Regions from separate parts of the Bradyrhizobium sp. USDA 372 genome, predicted to be linked through region 2. Evidence: predicted binding sites of a transcription regulator. Region 2 holds the regulator's gene; each other region holds the start of a gene.
The links. The regulator HrcA, encoded in region 2, represses chaperone genes, less so after heat shock. The targets are predictions, from matches to a motif close to GTTAGCACTCNCNNNNNGNGAGTGCTAAC.
Positions count from the first base shown of each region.

Region 1: AB7M16_RS14400 (co-chaperone GroES) is a predicted target of HrcA. The motif match lies at 2,287-2,315, and genes of this name have one in related genera.
Region 3: AB7M16_RS06475 (co-chaperone GroES) is a predicted target of HrcA. The motif match lies at 3,973-4,001, and genes of this name have one in related genera.

Region 1 covers NZ_JBRJHR010000001.1:3,018,815-3,024,846, reverse strand. The annotation lists gene groL (chaperonin GroEL) at 153-1,784, opposite strand; gene AB7M16_RS14400 (co-chaperone GroES) at 1,899-2,195, opposite strand; gene AB7M16_RS14395 (hypothetical protein) at 2,512-3,033, shown strand; gene AB7M16_RS14390 (protein phosphatase CheZ) at 3,201-3,986, opposite strand; gene AB7M16_RS14385 (L,D-transpeptidase family protein) at 4,303-5,118, shown strand; gene AB7M16_RS14380 (DUF2076 domain-containing protein) at 5,765-6,032, opposite strand, start outside.
Region 2 covers NZ_JBRJHR010000001.1:4,058,956-4,064,987, forward strand. The annotation lists gene AB7M16_RS19175 (penicillin-binding protein activator) at 1-1,027, shown strand, start outside; gene hemW (radical SAM family heme chaperone HemW) at 1,139-2,323, opposite strand; gene rdgB (RdgB/HAM1 family non-canonical purine NTP pyrophosphatase) at 2,340-2,975, opposite strand; gene rph (ribonuclease PH) at 2,987-3,700, opposite strand; gene hrcA (heat-inducible transcriptional repressor HrcA) at 3,869-4,957, shown strand; gene grpE (nucleotide exchange factor GrpE) at 5,065-5,685, shown strand; gene pncA (bifunctional nicotinamidase/pyrazinamidase) at 5,834-6,032, opposite strand, start outside.
Region 3 covers NZ_JBRJHR010000001.1:1,315,116-1,321,147, reverse strand. The annotation lists gene AB7M16_RS06495 (slipin family protein) at 1-475, shown strand, start outside; gene lepB (signal peptidase I) at 636-1,382, shown strand; gene AB7M16_RS06485 (GIY-YIG nuclease family protein) at 1,504-1,791, shown strand; partial or broken gene groL (chaperonin GroEL) at 1,929-3,570, opposite strand; gene AB7M16_RS06475 (co-chaperone GroES) at 3,616-3,930, opposite strand; gene AB7M16_RS06470 (usg protein) at 4,331-4,618, shown strand; gene AB7M16_RS06465 (O-linked N-acetylglucosamine transferase, SPINDLY family protein) at 4,742-6,032, opposite strand, start outside.

The sequences.
Region 1 (6,032 bases), 1.0 Mb from region 2:
TTTTCCGAGAGGATCATGCCCAAACAATCGAATCGGCGCGCCACCGTAGTGGGTTTTGGCCGCTGGTTGAATCGGAAAGCGAAACAGGCAGGATCGGCAAAAAAGAAGGCCGCCCGGAGGCGGCCTTCGCAACTCTGTCACGGAACGGAGGCTTAGAAGCCGCCCATGCCGCCGCCGGGGGGCATGGCGGGCGGAGCTTCCTTCTTCGGCAGCTCGGCGACCATGGCTTCGGTGGTCACCAAGAGGCCGGCCACGGAGGAGGCGTCCTGCAGCGCGGTGCGCACCACCTTGGCGGGATCGATGATGCCCTTCTCGACCATGTCGACATAGTCCTCGTTCTGGGCGTCGAAGCCGAAGGTCTCGGACTTGTTCTCCAGGATCCTGCCGACCACGATCGAGCCTTCCACGCCGGCGTTCTCGGAGATCTGGCGGATCGGGGCTTCCAGCGCCTTCAGCACGATGTTGATGCCGGCCTGGACGTCGTCATTGGCGTTGGTGAGACGGCCGACCGCCTTCTTGGCGCGGAGCAGCGCGACGCCGCCGCCGGGGACGATGCCTTCCTGAACCGCGGCGCGGGTGGCGTTGAGCGCGTCCTCGACCCGGTCCTTCTTCTCCTTGACCTCGATCTCGGTGGCGCCGCCGACGCGGATCACCGCGACGCCGCCGGCGAGCTTGGCGAGGCGCTCCTGCAGCTTCTCGCGGTCGTAGTCCGAGGTGGTCTCCTCGATCTGGGCCTTGATCTGGCCGACGCGGGCCTCGATGTCGGGCTTCTTGCCGGCGCCGTTGACGATCGTGGTGTTCTCCTTGTCGATCACCACCTTCTTGGCGCGGCCGAGCATCTTCACCGTGACGTTCTCGAGCTTGATGCCGAGCTCCTCGGAGATCAGCTGGCCGCCGGTCAGGATCGCGATGTCCTCCAGCATGGCCTTGCGGCGGTCGCCGAAGCCCGGCGCCTTGACGGCAGCGACCTTGAGGCCACCGCGCAGGCGGTTGACGACCAGGGTGGCCAGTGCCTCGCCCTCGACGTCCTCGGCGATGATGACGAGCGGCTTGCCCGACTGCACCACGGCTTCCAGCACCGGCAGCATGGCCTGCAGGCCCGAGACCTTCTTCTCGTGCAGGAGGATGTAGGCGTCCTCGAGCTCGGCGGTCATCTTCTCGGCGTTGGTGACGAAGTAGGGGCTGAGATAGCCGCGGTCGAACTTCATGCCCTCGACGATGTCAACCTCGGTCTCGAGCGACTTGTTCTCCTCGACGGTGATGACGCCCTCGTTGCCGACCTTCTGCATCGCCTGGGCGATCATCTTGCCGATGGCGGCATCGCCGTTGGCGGAGATGGTGCCGACCTGGGCGACCTCGGAGGAGGCGGCGACCGGCTTGGCGCGCTTCTCGATGTCCTTGATGACGGCGGCCACCGCGGTGTCGATGCCGCGCTTGAGGTCCATCGGGTTCATGCCGGCGGCGACCGCCTTGGCGCCTTCGCGCACGATCGCCTGGGCCAGCACGGTCGCGGTGGTGGTGCCGTCGCCGGCGAGGTCGTTGGTCTTGGAGGCGACCTCACGCACCATCTGGGCGCCCATGTTCTCGAACTTGTCCTCGAGCTCGATCTCCTTGGCGACGGTGACGCCGTCCTTGGTGATGCGGGGGGCGCCGAAGCTCTTCTCGATGACGACGTTGCGGCCCTTCGGGCCGAGCGTCACCTTGACGGCGTTGGCGAGAACGTCGACGCCGCGCAGCATGCGATCGCGCGCGTCTCCGGAAAACTTGACGTCTTTGGCAGCCATGGTCTGCAATCCCTCGTGTTACGTGATGTGTCTTGTCTAGTCGCGGCGGAACGATGGATGCCCGGATCGCCTGGATCCGGGCATGACATTCAGCGGCCGTTCAGGCGGATGGCCTTAGGCCAGCACGCCCATAATGTCCGACTCCTTCATGATCAGGAGCTCTTCGTTGTCGATCTTGACCTCGGTGCCCGACCACTTGCCGAACAGCACGCGGTCGCCGACCTTGAGGTCGATCGGGATCAGCTTGCCGGTCTCGTCGCGGCCGCCGGGGCCGACGGCGACGACCTCGCCCTGGGACGGCTTTTCCTTGGCAGTGTCCGGAATGATGATGCCGCCCTTGGTCTTTTCCTCGGCGTCGATAGGTTTGACCACGACACGGTCATGCAGCGGACGAAATTTGGATTTAGCCATGACGTTTCCCTTTGGAGGCTCGCTTCGGAAGTAGTGGGGTCGGTGGGGCGGCGCTTCCGTCCACCCCTCTCGTCGAGGATCGAACGGCGCGCTTAGCAATCGGGCTTTCCGAGTGCTAATAGTGGGTCCGGAAATATGGCTTGGCCGCGATCCTGTCAAGCAAAGGTGGTTAAGCGGTTGTTGAGGCGGATATAGGATGGTGGCATTGGAAACTCGCTCGGGGCGCCGGCTTAGAGAACGACGGTCATTGCTCCGGCAGCGATTTTGCGCTTGGCTGCTCGAGGGGTGCGGCCATGGTCTTGTTCGGGGGAATGCCATGATCAGTTCGGCTCACGCGCGCACGGTTGCCAATCTGGCGGCCGCCTCTTGTCTGGCGCTGCTGCTGGGCGCCTGCGGCGGCGGCTTCAGTCTGCCGTCCCTCACGTCGTCCTCGCCGCCGCCCGAGGCCGAACCGGGCGTTGCGCCCGAAATGCCGGCCACCATCCGCGGCGACGAGATCGTCGGCCGCTGGGGCCTCGCCTCGTTCCAGAACCCGGCCGACCGCGCCCGCACCGAGAAGATGGCGCGCGAGCAATGCAAGAATCCCTACGTGATCACCGCCGGCTCCTCCGGCGGCGTGATCATGCATCTCGCCGATCAGGCGACGCCGCAGGAGCTGCGGCTGAAGGGCTCGCCGAGCGGCAAGAACTACATCGGACCGGCCGGCCCGACCCCCGGCGAGCAGGACCGCGAGATCGTCTCCTTCGACGGTCGCGTCATGATCACCCGCTTCATCGACAAGGACGCCGCTACCCGCTACGGCAACATGGTCTACGTCCGCTGCGCGCCGAGGGCGTGAGGCAGCCCTTGGCCTAACGTCTCGTCATTGCGAGCGGAGCGAAGCAATCCAGACTGCCTCCTGGGAGACAGCCTGGATCGCTTCGTCGCTTCGCTCCTCGCAATGACGAAAAAACAAAAAGCGCCGGCCCCAAGGCCGGCGCTTTGTTTTTTAGATATCGCCCCCGTTCAGTCGAACAGCGCGTCGATGTCGTCCTGCGAGGCGTGGCCGACGTCGCCGGCGAGCTTGGGGCCGTTGAGGAGCTTCTCGTCCTCGCTGCGGCTGTCGACCGGCGCCGGCACATGGGACTTGATCGCGTCGACGCCGCCCCAGATCTCCATCATCGCATTGATGTGCTGCTCGATGAACTTCATCGTGGTCATGACCTTGCTGATGCGCTGGCCGGTCAGGTCCTGGAAGTTGCAGGCTTCGAAGATCGAGATGACGCGTTCCTGGATGTCGTCGGCGAGGCGCTTCTGCTGATCGACCGAGTCCACCTTGGACATCGCGCTGGCGGCCTGGTCGATCGATTCCGCGGCTTCGAGGATCTGCTGGGTCGCCTGCTCGGTGCCGCCGACCACCGCGCCGAGCTCGCCATTGACCTTGGCCATCTCGCCGCCGTCGAAGCTCTTGCCGTGCAGCGTCGCGATCTCGCGCTTGGTGCGGTCGATGGCGTCGTGGATGAGGTCGAGCTCCACCTTCAGCTTCTCGCACTGCTCGATCTGCGCCCGGTAGGTCTCGAGCATGGTGCGCGCTTCGGACAGCTCGTGGGCCGTGGAGGCGTCGATCGCCGCCATGGCGGCGCTGCCGGACAGCGGGGCCGCGACGATGCCCTTCGCCATCTGGGCGCGGATCGCGCGCAGCTCGGCCATGATCTCGCTATGCATCGGGATTGCCTCTTCGGTTACGTCCAAAATCGGCATCTCGCCACCGGCGATATCCTCGACGCGAAAACGCTTGCGGTGAACAGCCATCAGGATACTCCCCCCACCTCACTCACGCGTCTTTGTAGGCAGAAGCGATTTAACACGAAGTTCACAACCGGAACTGTTGTGCGGTGTCGCGCGACGCGGTGCAAAGAAGCGATTAACCATGGTCGCGCTGCGTTCATCGAAAATAAACGCTGATCGCCAAATTGCCGGCGCGCTCGCGACGTGGTGAATCGAAACGCGCTTTCCGTTTACCAAACAAAACGGCTTTTGCTCTTTATTGACCACGTCGAAGGGCGCGGATCAGCCACCGGCTCTCCACGACGCATGTGATCTAGACGAAACAGTACAGAGTACGTCGATGTTCAAGAAAATGTCTGTCGCGCTGCTCGGCAGCGCTTGCACCATCATGGCCGGCGCGAACGAGGCCAGCGCCTTCGACAACAGCGTGCCGAACGATCCGCCTGCGGTGCTCTACCAGCCGCGCGTGCCGCCGGCGCCGGTGCGCGTCGCGTCCAATTCCAACATGGGCGGCGGCTTCATCGAATTCCTGTTCGGCGATGGCCCCGGCCGCGGCCCGGCCTACGCGCCGGAGCAGCCGGTGTATCAGCAGCGGCCCGGCTATTACGATCCGCGGCGCCTGCCGCCGATGGGCGAGCCGCAGATGCAGGGCGGCTATCAGCAGGGCGCGTCTCTCCAGCAGGAGGCGGTCGATCCGCGGCAGCGTCCGTTCGATCCGAGATTCGAGAAACAGCTCGTTGACTATAGCGGCAAGGAAAGTGCCGGCACGATCGTGGTCGATACGCCGAACAAGTTCCTCTATCTCGTCGAGGGCAACGGCCGGGCACTGCGCTACGGCATCGGCGTCGGTCGTCCCGGCTTCACCTGGTCCGGGGTGAAATCGATCACCGCCAAGCGCGAATGGCCGGACTGGACGCCGCCGGCGGAAATGCTCGCGCGCCGGCCCGATCTGCCCAGGCACATGGAAGGCGGCCCGGAAAATCCGCTCGGTGCCCGCGCGATGTATCTGGGGTCGACGCTCTATCGCATCCACGGCTCCAATGAGCCCTGGACCATCGGCACCAACGTGTCCTCCGGCTGCATCCGCATGCGCAACGAGGACGTCATCGACCTCTACGGCCGCGTCAATGTCGGCACCAAGGTCGTCGTGATGTGAAGGGTCATGCGATCGATGGAGCGATCGGATCCGCGTGCCGCGTCGGCTCGACCTGCGGGGCATCGAAGGGGGCGCTGCTGCCGCCGAACGCCTGCCTGAATGGTCACGTCTACTGACGTTGCCTCGATCCAGGACGAGGGACAGCGGAGCGGCGACGGCGAGTTGATGTAGCCGAATGCGGTGCGCGAGCAAAGCGCTTCAACCGCCGCACCGACAGCTCGGCCTTCCTGAGGCGCTCGTGCAGTCCCTCCAACTCGTACAATTCGGTGATGAGATGGGTTGTGGCGTCGCTCAGGTTCGCGATGCGCTGTTGAAGTGGGCTCATTCTTGAAACTCCCGACTGTAGCCAAGAGAGGCAGCCACGGCGTGTGGCATAAGCAACGTGTTCTTCCAGTTGAACACCCATGTCCAAATTTGGAAATCCGGGAGTCTACGGCAGCGTGTGTCGGAGGACGATTTCGCTCTGTATGGTGAAGTCAGACGCACGTCGTGACGTTCTGCATGGTGCTGTCCGACAACGCATGCACTAGTCATATTATATCGAATGGCGTCTTGGCCTGTGGTGCAGAGCAGCGCGCGTTGAGCCCTGCTCGAAAAGAAATCGGCCGCCCGGAGGCGGCCGTTTCACATCTGTCGGTCGAATGGCCTACGCGTAATCGCTGCCGCCGTCGTCATCGCCGCCGAAGTCGCTGTTGTCGGCCGTGTCGAAGCTATCGTCGCGATCGTCGCCATAGTTCTGGTCGTTGTTGTCGCGGTCGTTTGACGCCTGGTCGAAGAAGCCGTGGCGGGACTCCCGGTTCGAGCCGACGTCGTCGAGGCCGGCATCGCGCGCGAGCGAGCCGCCGGACTGATCGCCGCCGCTCCAGGGGCTGCGGTCGCCGAGGGCGTTGGTGTCGCCAAAAGCCTGCTGGTGC
Region 2 (6,032 bases):
CGCCGGCACCGGCGGCGTGAAGGTCGGTCTGATCCTGCCGCTCTCCGCTGCCGGTAACGCCGGGCTCGCCGCGCAATCGATGCGCAATGCCTCCGAGATGGCGCTGGCCGAGTTCCAGAACCCGAACATCCAGCTCCTGATCAAGGACGACAATGGCAGCCCGCAAGGCGCGCAAGCCGGCGCGCAGCAGGCGGTCGACGAGGGCGCCGAGATCATCCTCGGGCCGCTGTTTGCGCAATCGGTGCCGGCGGTGGCGCAGGTCGCGCGCACGCGCGGCATCCCGGTGATCGCGTTCTCGACGGATTCCAGCATCGCCGGCCGCGGCGTCTATCTGTTGTCGTTCCTGCCGGAGTCCGACGTCAACCGCATCGTCGAATATTCCGCCGGCATCGGAAAGCGCTCCTTCGCCGTGCTGGTACCCGACAACGCCTATGGCAATGTCGTCGAGGCCGCGGTGAAGGCGGCGGTGCCGCGGCGGGGCGGGCGCATCGTCACGTTCGAGAAATATGGCGCCGATCGCGCCACGCCCGCGCGCACGGTGGCGCAGCAGCTCGGCAGCGCGGACGCGCTGTTCATTGCCGATGACGGCGATGCGGTCGTGTCAGTGGCGGATGCGATGACCGCCGCGGGCGCGAACCTGCGCAACATCCAGCTGCTCGGTACCGGCCTGTGGGACAATCCGCGCGTCTATGCCAGCGCCGCGCTGCAGGGCGGCCTTTACGCCGCGCCCGACCCGGCCGGCTTCCGCGCCTTCTCCGGTCGCTACCGCACCAAATACGGCGCGGAGCCGATCCGCACCGCAACGCTCGCCTATGATGCGGTCGCACTCGTCGCCGCGCTGGCGCGCACGCAAGGCGGCCAGCGCTTCTCCTCCGACGTGCTCACCAACCCCTCCGGCTTTGCCGGCATCGACGGCCTGTTCCGCTTCCGCGCGGATGGCACGAATGAACGGGGCCTTGCCGTGATGAAGGTGACGCAAGGCGGCGGTGCTGCGGTGGCAGGATCGCCGAAGAGCTTTGGGGCGTAGTAGGACGACGGGTAGGGTGGGTTAGCGAAGCGTAACCCACCAACTTCGTCCGGCGAATGGGAGCATGGTGGGTTACGCTTCGCTAACCCACCCTACACTACCGAGAGCTCCTTACGCCGCCAGATCCGCGACCACCGCATCCAGCACCGGAAATCCGCTGCTGGTCACGCGCAGGCGTCCCGTGCCATCCACGGTGATCGCGCCTTCCTCGCGCAAGAGCGCGATGCGGCGGGGGTCGAGCGGGCGGCCGGCGAGGGCCCTGTAGCGCTCGGGATCGATGCCTTCGGCGAGACGCAGTCCCATCAGCAGGAATTCGTCGGCGCGCTCCTCGCTGTTGAGGAGCTCGTCGCTGACGACGCCGTCGCCGTTGGTCTCGACCCGCATCAGCCAGGCCTCCGGACGCTTCTCGGTGGCGGTGGCGTGCCTGATCCCGTCAATGTCGAGGCGGCCATGTGCGCCGGGGCCGATGCCGGCATATTCCTCGCCGCGCCAATACACCAGATTGTGCCGGCACTCGGCGCCGCGCCGGGCGTGATTGGAGATCTCGTAGGCGGGCAGGCCGAGCTTGTCGCAGGTCTCCTGCGTGACGTCGTAGAGCGCGCGTGCGACCGCTTCGTCCGGCGTCTTCAGCTTGCCGGCCTGGTGCAGGCCGAAGAACGGCGTGCCTTCCTCGATCGTCAATTGATAGAGCGACAGATGCTCGGCCGCTTCATCGATCGCGTGCCTGAGCTCGTCGGCCCACATCGCCGGCGTCTGGTCGGGCCGGGCGTAGATCAGGTCGAACGAATAGCGGTCGAACGCGCGGCGCGCGATGGCGACGGCATCGAGCGCCTCGCGTGCGCTGTGCATGCGGCCGAGCGCCTTCAGCGAGGCGTCGTCGAGTGCCTGCACGCCGAGCGAGACGCGGTTGACGCCGGCGCTGCGATAGCCGGCAAAGCGCGTGGCTTCGACGCTGGTCGGGTTCGCTTCCAGCGTCACCTCGACGTCGCCGGCGACGGTCCAGTGCTTGCCGATCGCATCTAACACCGCGCCGACGGTCGAAGGTTGCATCAGAGACGGCGTGCCGCCGCCGAGGAAGATCGAGGTGACCTCGCGGCCGGGGGCGCGCTCGGCCGTCGTTGCGATCTCGCGCGCGAAGGCGGCTGCAAACCGCGCCTCGTCGATCGCGGCGTGGCGGACATGGCTGTTGAAGTCGCAATAGGGGCACTTCGACAGGCAGAACGGCCAGTGCACGTAGACGCCGAAGGCTTCGGATTCTTGTTTTGACGCGTTTTCCTGGCGCGAACCGGTATCCACTTCGCTCGAAAACGCTCTAGCGCGGCTCAAGGCAGATCTCCGCCAGTTTCACGAAGGCGCGGGCGCGATGCGACAGGCCTAGGCCAAGCGGCGGCAGGCCGTGTTTTTCGATGCTTTCCATCTCGCCGAAAGTGCGATCGTAGCCGTCCGGCAGGAACATCGGATCGTAACCGAAGCCGGCGGTGCCGCGCGGCGGCCAGACCAGCGTGCCGTCGACGCGCGCCTCGACCTCCTCGCGATGATCGTCGGGCCAGGCGACGCAAAGCGCGGAGACGAAGTGTGCCTTGCGCTTGTCCGGCGTGGTGGCGCCGCGCTCCTGCAGCAGGCGCTCGATCTGCGTCATCGCCGCGTTGAAATCCTTGGATGGACCGGCCCAGCGCGCGCTGTAGATTCCCGGCGCGCCATCGAGCGCGTCGACGACGATGCCGGAATCGTCGGCGAAGGAGGGAAGCTTGGTCGCCTGCGCCGCGGCGATCGCCTTGATCGCGGCGTTGCTGCGGAAATCGTTGCCGGTTTCCTCGGGCTCGTCCAGGCCGAGCTCGCCGGCCGACACCGCCTCGATCCCGTACGGCGCGAGCAGCTCCCTCATCTCGGCGAGCTTGCCGGGATTGTGGGTGGCGATGACGAGCTTGTCGGTGATTCGGCGGTGCATGGGCCTATTGACTACGCCACGGCCAGTTTCTGCAAGTCCACCAGGCGCGCGATGCCCTTCTGCGCCAGGGCGATCAGCTTCAGGAACTCGTCCTGCGTAAACGGCTCGCGTTCCGCGGTGCCCTGCACCTCGATGATGCGGCCGTCGCCAGTCATGACGAAATTGGCGTCGGTCTCGGCTTCCGAATCCTCGGCATAGTCGAGATCGAGCACCGGAGTGCCGTTGTAGATGCCACAGGAGATCGCGGCGACGTTGTCACGCAGCACGTTGGTCTTCACCATGTTGCGCGCCTTCATCCAGTTGAGGCAATCGGCAAGCGCGACCCAGGCGCCGGTGATCGAGGCCGTGCGGGTGCCGCCGTCGGCCTGGAGCACGTCGCAATCGACCGTGATCTGGCGCTCGCCGAGCGCTTCGAGATCGACGATGGTGCGAAGCGAGCGGCCGATCAGGCGCTGGATCTCGACGGTTCGGCCGCTCTGCTTGCCGGCGGAGGCCTCGCGGCGGGTGCGTTCGGAGGTCGCGCGCGGCAGCATGCCGTATTCGGCGGTGACCCAGCCGCGGCCCTGGCCCTTCAGCCACGGCGGCAGGCGCTCCTCCAGCGTGGCGGTGACCAGCACATGGGTGTCGCCGAATTTCACCAGGCACGAGCCTTCCGCATATTTGACCACGCCGCGCTCCAGCGTCACGGGGCGCAATTCGTCGGGCGCACGGCGGCTTGGCCGCATGGGAAATCTCCAAAACTCACGGGAAAAGGCTGTTCGCGGTGCTTGTAGGTGGGGCGGGGGTGGGCGGCAAGGGCTTATTCACCCCCTGACGTCGAGCCCGCAAACGCCACGCTTGTCAGAAGCGGCCCGGATGGACAAATTATAAGTATCTGAGAGGAGTTACCGTCTGTGGCCCATCACGATCCGATCCATCTGATCGCGCCGCGCGCAGGCCTTGCCCAGCTCAACGAGCGTTCCCGCGACATCTTTCGTCAAATTGTCGAAAGCTATCTCGCGACCGGTGAGCCGGTCGGCTCGCGCAATATTTCCCGCCTGATCGCCATGCCGCTGTCGCCGGCCTCGGTCCGCAACGTCATGGCCGATTTGGAACAGCTCGGCCTGATCTATGCCCCGCACACCTCCGCCGGCCGGCTGCCGACGGAACTGGGCCTTCGCTTCTTCGTCGACGCCCTGATGCAGGTCGGCGACCTCAATGAGGCCGAGCGGCAGTCGATCCAGAGCCAGCTCTCCTCCGTCGGCGAGGCGCAATCGGTCGAGGCGGCGCTGGACCAAGCCTTGATGCGGCTCTCCGGCCTGACCCGGGCCGCCGCCGTCGTGCTGACGCCAAAATCCAATGCCCGGCTGAAGCACATCGAATTCGTCCGCCTGGAACCGGAAAAAGCGCTGGTCATCCTGGTCGGCGAGGACGGCCAGGTCGAAAACCGCGTGCTGACGCTGCCGCCTGGAGTTCCCTCCTCGGCGCTGACCGAGGCCGGCAATTTCCTCAATGCGCGGATCCGCGGCCGCACCCTGGCCGAGGCGCGGCTCGAGCTTGAGACCGCACTCGGCGAGGCCCGAGCCGAGCTCGATCAGCTGACACAGAAAGTGATCTCGGCCGGCATCGCCAGCTGGTCCGGCGGCGAGAACGAGGACCGCCAGCTCATCGTCCGCGGGCATGCGAATCTGCTCGAAGACCTGCATGCGCTGGAGGATCTGGAGCGGGTGCGGCTGTTGTTCGACGATCTCGAGACCAAGCGCGGCGTGATCGACCTGCTCGGCCGGGCCGAGACCGCCGAAGGCGTGCGGATCTTCATCGGCAGTGAGAACAAGCTGTTCTCGCTGTCGGGGTCGTCCACCATCATCTCGCCCTATCGGGATGCCGCCGGCCACATCGTCGGCGTTCTCGGTGTGATCGGCCCGACGCGGCTGAATTATGCCCGCGTGATCCCGACCGTGGACTACGCCGCCCGCATCGTCAGCCGCCTCTTAGGGGGCTGATTTGGGGGGCTGACCGGCCTTTCCGCCGATCACGGGCGCTTGATTTTCGTGGGCTTAAGCACGATATCCGGGCCAACATCCCTGAAACGAGTTCGAGACCAGAGCCGATGACCGAGCAAGACCGGCAACCCGAAGACACGACTGCAGCGACCGGCGAGCCCGTGGTGTCGAAACCCTACATCATGCCCGACGATCCCGAGCCCGGCGCGGTCGAGACGTTGCAGAAGGAAGCCGCCGAGGCGCGCGACCGCATGCTGCGGACGCTGGCCGAGATGGAGAACTTGCGCAAGCGCACCAGCAAGGAGGTCGCCGACGCCCGCCTCTACGGCATCACCGGCTTCGCCCGCGACGTGCTCGATATCGCCGACAATCTTCAGCGTGCGCTCGATGCCGTTCCGGCCGAAGCGCGTGCCGCGGCCGATCCCGGCCTGATCGCGCTGATCGAGGGCGTCGAGCTCACCGAACGCTCGCTGCTCAACGCGCTGGAAAAGCACGGCGTGAAGAAGCTCGATCCCTTGGGCCAGAAGTTCGACCCGAACTTCCACCAGGCGATGTACGAAGTGCCCGATGCGTCGGTGCCGTCGGGCACCGTGGTGCAGATCATGCAGGCCGGCTACACCATCGGCGATCGCGTGCTGCGCCCGGCGCTGGTCGGCGTCGCCAAGGGCGGCGCAAAGGCTGCGTCTGCGGCGAACAACAACAACGAGCAGAGCGGCGCGGCGAACTGAGTCTCAGACCCTCATGGTGAGGAGCCGCGCCCTTGCGCGGCGTCTCGAACCATGCAGGCCCGGCTCTGGCAGCTCGGCCTTCATCCTTCGAGACGCGCGCGAAGAAGCGCGCTCCTCAGGATGAGGGTCTTCCAGTGTTGCGCGCTGCTTACGCGCTCACCGCGATATCCGCAGACTGAATCCGCTTTACGCCGGCCTTGGCCATATCGGCCCAGGCCTTTGCCAGCGAGCCCTGCGTGTCGATGCCGCGGCAGGCGTCTTCCACCACATAGACCTCGAAGCCCGCCTTGCGTGCGTCGAGCGCGGTCCAGGCGACGCAGAAGTCTGTCGCGAGGCCAGCGACGAAG
Region 3 (6,032 bases), 2.7 Mb from region 2:
CGTGCCCGACGTGGATGCGTGGCTGTACCGCCTGGTGCAGTTCGCGATCCGCGAGGCGGTAGCTAGCCGGACGCTGGACGAGGTGCTGTCGGCGAAGGCGGCGCTGGATGCGGAGCTGCGCGACTATGTGCGGGCACGCGTCGCGGAGTCCGGCGTCGAGGTCACCGAGCTCGGCGTCAAGGACGTGATCCTGCCCGGCGAGATCCGGGAGCTGGTGAACAAGGTGGTGGAGGCGGAGCGGGTCGCGAAGGCGAACCTGATCCGCCGGCAGGAGGAGACCGCGGCGACGCGTTCGCTCCTGAACACTGCCCGCCTGATGGAGGAGAACCCCCTGCTGCTGCGGCTCAAGGAGCTGGAGTCGCTGGAGCGGCTGGTCGAGAAGGTCGGACGCATCGACCTCCATGCCGGCGACGGCCAGGGCCTCGATGCGCTCCTGACCCGGCTCGTGCGCCTGAAGGCGCCCGAGAGCGCATGAACCGAAGGGCCGCCCACGGGCGGCCCTTCACATCTGCGTTGCCGCCGTCTGCGATGAACGCGATCGGCGCGCGGCGCGACCAATTTGAGCTGGTCGGGGATTGAGCGCGCTCGCAGGTTGCGTCATCTTGGGGCCGCAACGTCTTGATCAGGGAAGGCACATGACCGTTCTTCAGGAATCGATCCGCCCCGCGGCGCGATCCAGCGACTGGAAGGCGATCGTTGTCCTGATCCTGATGATCCCGGTGCTGTGGTCGCCGGTGATCCTGTTTCGCTTCGTCCTGTATCAGCCGTTCAACATTCCGTCCGGTTCGATGGCACCGACGCTGATGGTCGGCGACTACGTCTTCGCCGCGAAATATGCCTACGGGTATGGCCGCAATTTGCTCCCGTTCGCGCCCTCCTGGATCTCGGGCCGCATCCTCGCCGCCGATCCCGAATATGGCGACATCGTCGTGTTCCGGACGGCGAAGGACAGTTCTGTCGACTACGTCAAGCGCGTCGTCGGCCTGCCAGGAGACCGCATCCAGATGCGGCAGGGCCAGCTCATCCTCAACGGCCGCCCGGTGACGCGCGTCGCCCTGGAGGCGACACCTGCTGGCGACGCTTGCGGTGTCGACGACCGCGCCGCCGTCAAGCGCTGGCGCGAGACGCTGCCGAGCGGCGCGTCCTATGTGACCTACGACTGCGCCGACGACGGCATCCTCGACAACACCAACGTCTTCACGGTGCCGCCGGGCCACTTCTTCGTGCTCGGCGACAACCGCGACAATTCCACCGACAGCCGCATGCAGTCGACATTCGGCTTCGTGCCGATGGACAATCTCATCGGCAAGGTGACGCGGATCTTCTGGTCGCTCGACGAGGACGGCGAGCCGCGCTTCGAGCGGATCGGGAAGGTGGAGTGAGGCCCCCCGTCATTCCGGGGCAGCGCGAAGCGCTTGGTTGCGCGCGCTCTCTATCCAGCCGTCATTCCGGGGCGCGCCCTCTTGGGCGCGAGCCCGGAATCCATAACCACAGGCGGATGGAATGGCCTACTATGTCTACATCCTCGCGAGTAAGAAGCACGGCACGCTCTACATCGGCGTGACCAACGAGCTCGTGCGCCGTGTGTATCAGCACAGAACGAAAGCCGTTCCCGGCTTCACCAGCAACTACGGCGTCGACAAGCTCGTCTTGTTCGAAATCTATGACGATCCCGCGACTGCCATTGCCCGCGAGAAGGAGCTCAAGAAGTGGCGACGCGACTGGAAGACGCGTCTCATCGAGGAGCAGAACCCGAACTGGGATGATCTCTATCCGGGGATAACGAAATAAGGCTCGTGGTTATGGATTCCGGGTTCGCGACTTCGTCGCGCCCCGGAATGACGGGTGGAGAGAACGGCGCCCCCAAACAAAAACCCCGGCATCGCTGCCGGGGTTTCGCGTGTCTCGACTTTGCCTGAGAGGCTGGATCAGAAGTCCATGCCGCCCATGCCGCCGCCCGGGGGCATCGCGGGGCCGGCGCCGCCCTTCTTGGGCAGCTCGGCGACCATGGCTTCCGTGGTGATCAGGAGCGCTGCCACCGAGGCTGCGTTCTGGATCGCGGTGCGGACCACCTTGGTCGGGTCGATGATGCCCTTCTTGACGAGGTCGGCATATTCGCCGGTCTGGGAGTCGAAGCCGTAATTGTAGGCCTTGTTCTCCAGGATCTTGCCGACGATCACCGAGCCGTCTTCACCGGCGTTGATCGCGATCTGGCGAGCGGGCGCCGACAGCGCCTTGCGCACGATCTCGACGCCGGTCTTCTGGTCGTCGTTCTTGGTGCGCAGGCCCTTGAGCTGCTCGGAGGCACGGAGCAGGGCGACGCCGCCGCCCGGAACGATGCCTTCTTCCACGGCCGCGCGGGTCGCATGCATCGCGTCATCAACGCGATCCTTGCGCTCCTTCACCTCGACCTCGGTCGCGCCGCCGACGCGGATCACCGCGACGCCGCCCGCGAGCTTGGCGAGACGCTCCTGGAGCTTCTCACGGTCGTAGTCCGAGGTGGTCTCCTCGATCTGCGCCTTGATCTGGGCCACGCGCGCCTCGATGTCGGCCTTCTTGCCGGCGCCGTTGACGATCGTGGTGTTCTCCTTGTCGATCATCACCTTCTTGGCGCGACCGAGCATGTTGAGCGTGACGTTCTCGAGCTTGATGCCGAGATCTTCCGAGATCGCCTGGCCGCCGGTCAGGATCGCGATGTCCTGCAGCATGGCCTTGCGGCGATCGCCGAAGCCCGGAGCCTTGACGGCCGCGACCTTCAGGCCGCCGCGCAGACGGTTCACGACCAGGGTCGCAAGCGCTTCGCCTTCGACGTCCTCGGCGACGATGACCAGCGGCTTGCCGGTCTGCACCACGGCCTCGAGCAGCGGCAGCAGCTCGTTCAGCGAGGAGAGCTTCTTCTCGTTGATGAGGATGTAGGCGTCGTCCATCTCGACGCGCATCTTGTCGGCGTTGGTGACGAAGTAGGGCGAGATGTAGCCGCGGTCGAACTGCATGCCCTCGACCACGTCGAGCTCGGTCTCGAGCGACTTGGCTTCCTCGACGGTGATGACACCCTCGTTGCCGACCTTCTTCATGGCGTCGGAGAGGAACTTGCCGATCTCGGCATCGCCGTTGGCCGAGATGGTGCCGACCTGGGCGATCTCGTCGTTCGAGGTGACCTTCTTCGAGTTCTTCTCGAGGTCGGCCACGACGGCTTCGACCGCGAGGTCGATACCGCGCTTGAGGTCCATCGGGTTCATGCCGGCGGCGACCGACTTGGCGCCTTCCTTCACGATCGCGGCCGCGAGCACGGTCGCGGTGGTGGTGCCGTCGCCGGCCCGCGTCAGCGGACTTGGAGGCGACTTCGCGCACCATCTGCGCGCCCATGTTCTCGAACTTGTCGTCGAGCTCGATCTCCTTGGCGACGGTGACGCCGTCCTTGGTGATGCGGGGAGCGCCGAACGACTTGTCGAGCACGACGTTGCGGCCCTTCGGACCGAGCGTGACCTTCACCGCGTTGGCGAGGATGTCGACGCCGCGCAGCATCTTGTCGCGCGCTTCAACCGAGAATTTGACTTCTTTGGCTGCCATCTGAATTTTTCCTTGAGGGTTTGACTGGAGGGAGGAGAGGGGCTCTTAAGCCGCCTTCTTCTTGGACTCGCTGACTTCGAGAACGCCCATCACGTCGCTCTCCTTCATGATCAGCAGGTCCTGGCCGTCGATCTTGACCTCGGTGCCGGACCACTTGCCGAACAGCACGCGGTCGCCGACCTTCAGGTCGATCGGGATCAGCTTGCCAGCTTCGTCGCGGCCACCGGGGCCGACGGCGACGACTTCGCCCTGGGAGGGCTTTTCCTTGGCAGTGTCGGGAATGATGATGCCGCCAGCGGTCTTCTCTTCGGCGTCGATGCGCTTGACCACGACGCGGTCGTGAAGCGGACGGAATTTCATGCAGTCCTCCTAAGCAATTGCTCGGGTTGAGGTTTTGAGGTTGTTAGCAATCGTTGCCCGTGAGTGCTAGCACGGGCGACGCTGAAATAGGACAGGAATTTTGCGGGGGCAAGGGTTTGTAGCAGAAAAAAATAGCAGCCGAAAGCGCGGACTGCCAGAAACCCTTTGCCATCGTTAACCAGCCTCGGAGGCCTCTTCGAGGCCGCTTGGGAGGCCGTATTAGCACGGAGTCGTCTCTGCTGCTAAAGCATTGAATTTCAACAGCTTGTTAAACTTTTGGGCTTGAGATGAGTTGTCAGTTTGCGTCACATTTCTCTCATGTGAGCGCATCGTTTCCGGGTGGCTCCCGGGGCACGGACAGGCCACCCCCGCAAATGCGCTCCTGCAAAGGAGGTTTGGCATGGGACTGCGCGTTGGGGGCGTTTCCGAGGAATTCCGGAAACAGATGCTGGGCTACGGGCTGACGACGGCACAAATTCTCTATCGGATGCCGGATCATCCCTCGCTGCTGCAGACCTATGTCTGGCAGAACTACGACATGTTTCCGAAATTCCCCGCGCTGACCGATTTCCTGGCGTTCTGGCAGGAGAAGCTCGACGGCCCCCTCCACTCGGTTACGGTGGCGCATTGCAAGCTGATCAAGCCGGCCGAGCTCCGCGCCGTCGACGGCGTATTCCGGCTGCATTGAACAGCGCAGCGGTCTCGTAGGGTGGGCAAAGGCGCGCACTTCGCGCGCCGTGCCCACCATCTCTGCGCAGTATCTGGCAATGGTGGGCACGCTACGCTTAGCCCACCCTACGAGATCTCCAAATCAGACGCCGCTGCAATAGCGCGTCCACATCGCGCGATAGGCCTCGTCCACCGCTTGCGCATATGCGACGGGGTTGCCCGCGGCCGCGGCGTTGATCGTTGCGGGCAATTCGCGGCGCAATTGGTCGAGCTCGCCGACCTCAGCCGCACGGCTGGCCGCGATCTCGACATAGGCCTCCTCGCTGTCGGCGACCCAGTCCGGCAGGCCAAGCGCGGTGAGGATGGCGCCGGCAGCGCGGCCGGGCAGGCTGCTCCCCAGCTTCGCCACCACGGGCACGCCCATCTGCAGGGCTTCCCATGTGCTGACGCCGCCGTTCTGCGGGAACGGGTCGAGGGCAATGTCGATGCGGTTGAACGATGCCAGATGCTCGTCCCGCAACGTAGCCCCGAGCAGATCGATGCGTTCGGCCGGCAATCGGCACGCCGCAAATCGCGCCAGCAGCTTGTCGCGGACCAGTTGATCGTCGAGCGCAACGTCCTTGATCAGCAGTCGCGAGCCCGGCACCCGCGCGAGAATCCTGGACCAGACTGCCGCTGCCTCGTCCGAGATCTTGCTGATGCGGTTGAAGACACCGAATGTGACGAAGCCGTTCGAGAGCGCCGGCGTCTTGCCCTGCGCAATTCCGGCAGGCAGCGGCGCCAGGGTCACGAAGCACGGCAGGTCGACGACCGTCTCTGCAAACAGAGGCCGAACCGCCTGGGGAATCCCGACCGGATCCGAGAACAGATAGTCGATCGTCGGCAGTCCGGTGCCGGTGCCGTGGCCCCAGCCGTGCGCCTGGATCGGTGCCGGCTTGCGCGCAAATACACCGAGGCGGTTTCCTCTGGTATGGCCGGACAGATCGATCAGGATATCGATGCGATCGTCGCGAATCTGGGCGGCAAGGCGATCGTCGCTCCATTGCGAGGCATCACGCCAGCGATCGGCGATGGCTTGAAATTCGCGTGTCGTCGCGTCCACTTTCGACGAGCACGAGTAGCACACGATCTCGAACCGGGTCCGATCATGGTGTTGCAGCACGGGCTTGAAAATGAACGCGGCCGAATGCGCGTTGAAGTCCGACGAGACGTAGCCCAGCACCAGGCGGCGATCCGGATCGCGGCTGTTGTCATGCGGTGCCGCCGCTTCTGACGCGAGTTTCGCGCCGATCCGCTCCCACCATACCCGTCGCGCCTGCTGATGCTGCGCGACGCTCGCGTCCGGCACGAAGTCGAGCGCGAAGATCTTGCTGGAGATCGCGCTCTCGAGGTCGGGCCGGATGTCGAGGGCTCTGTCGAAACTGGCGAGGGCT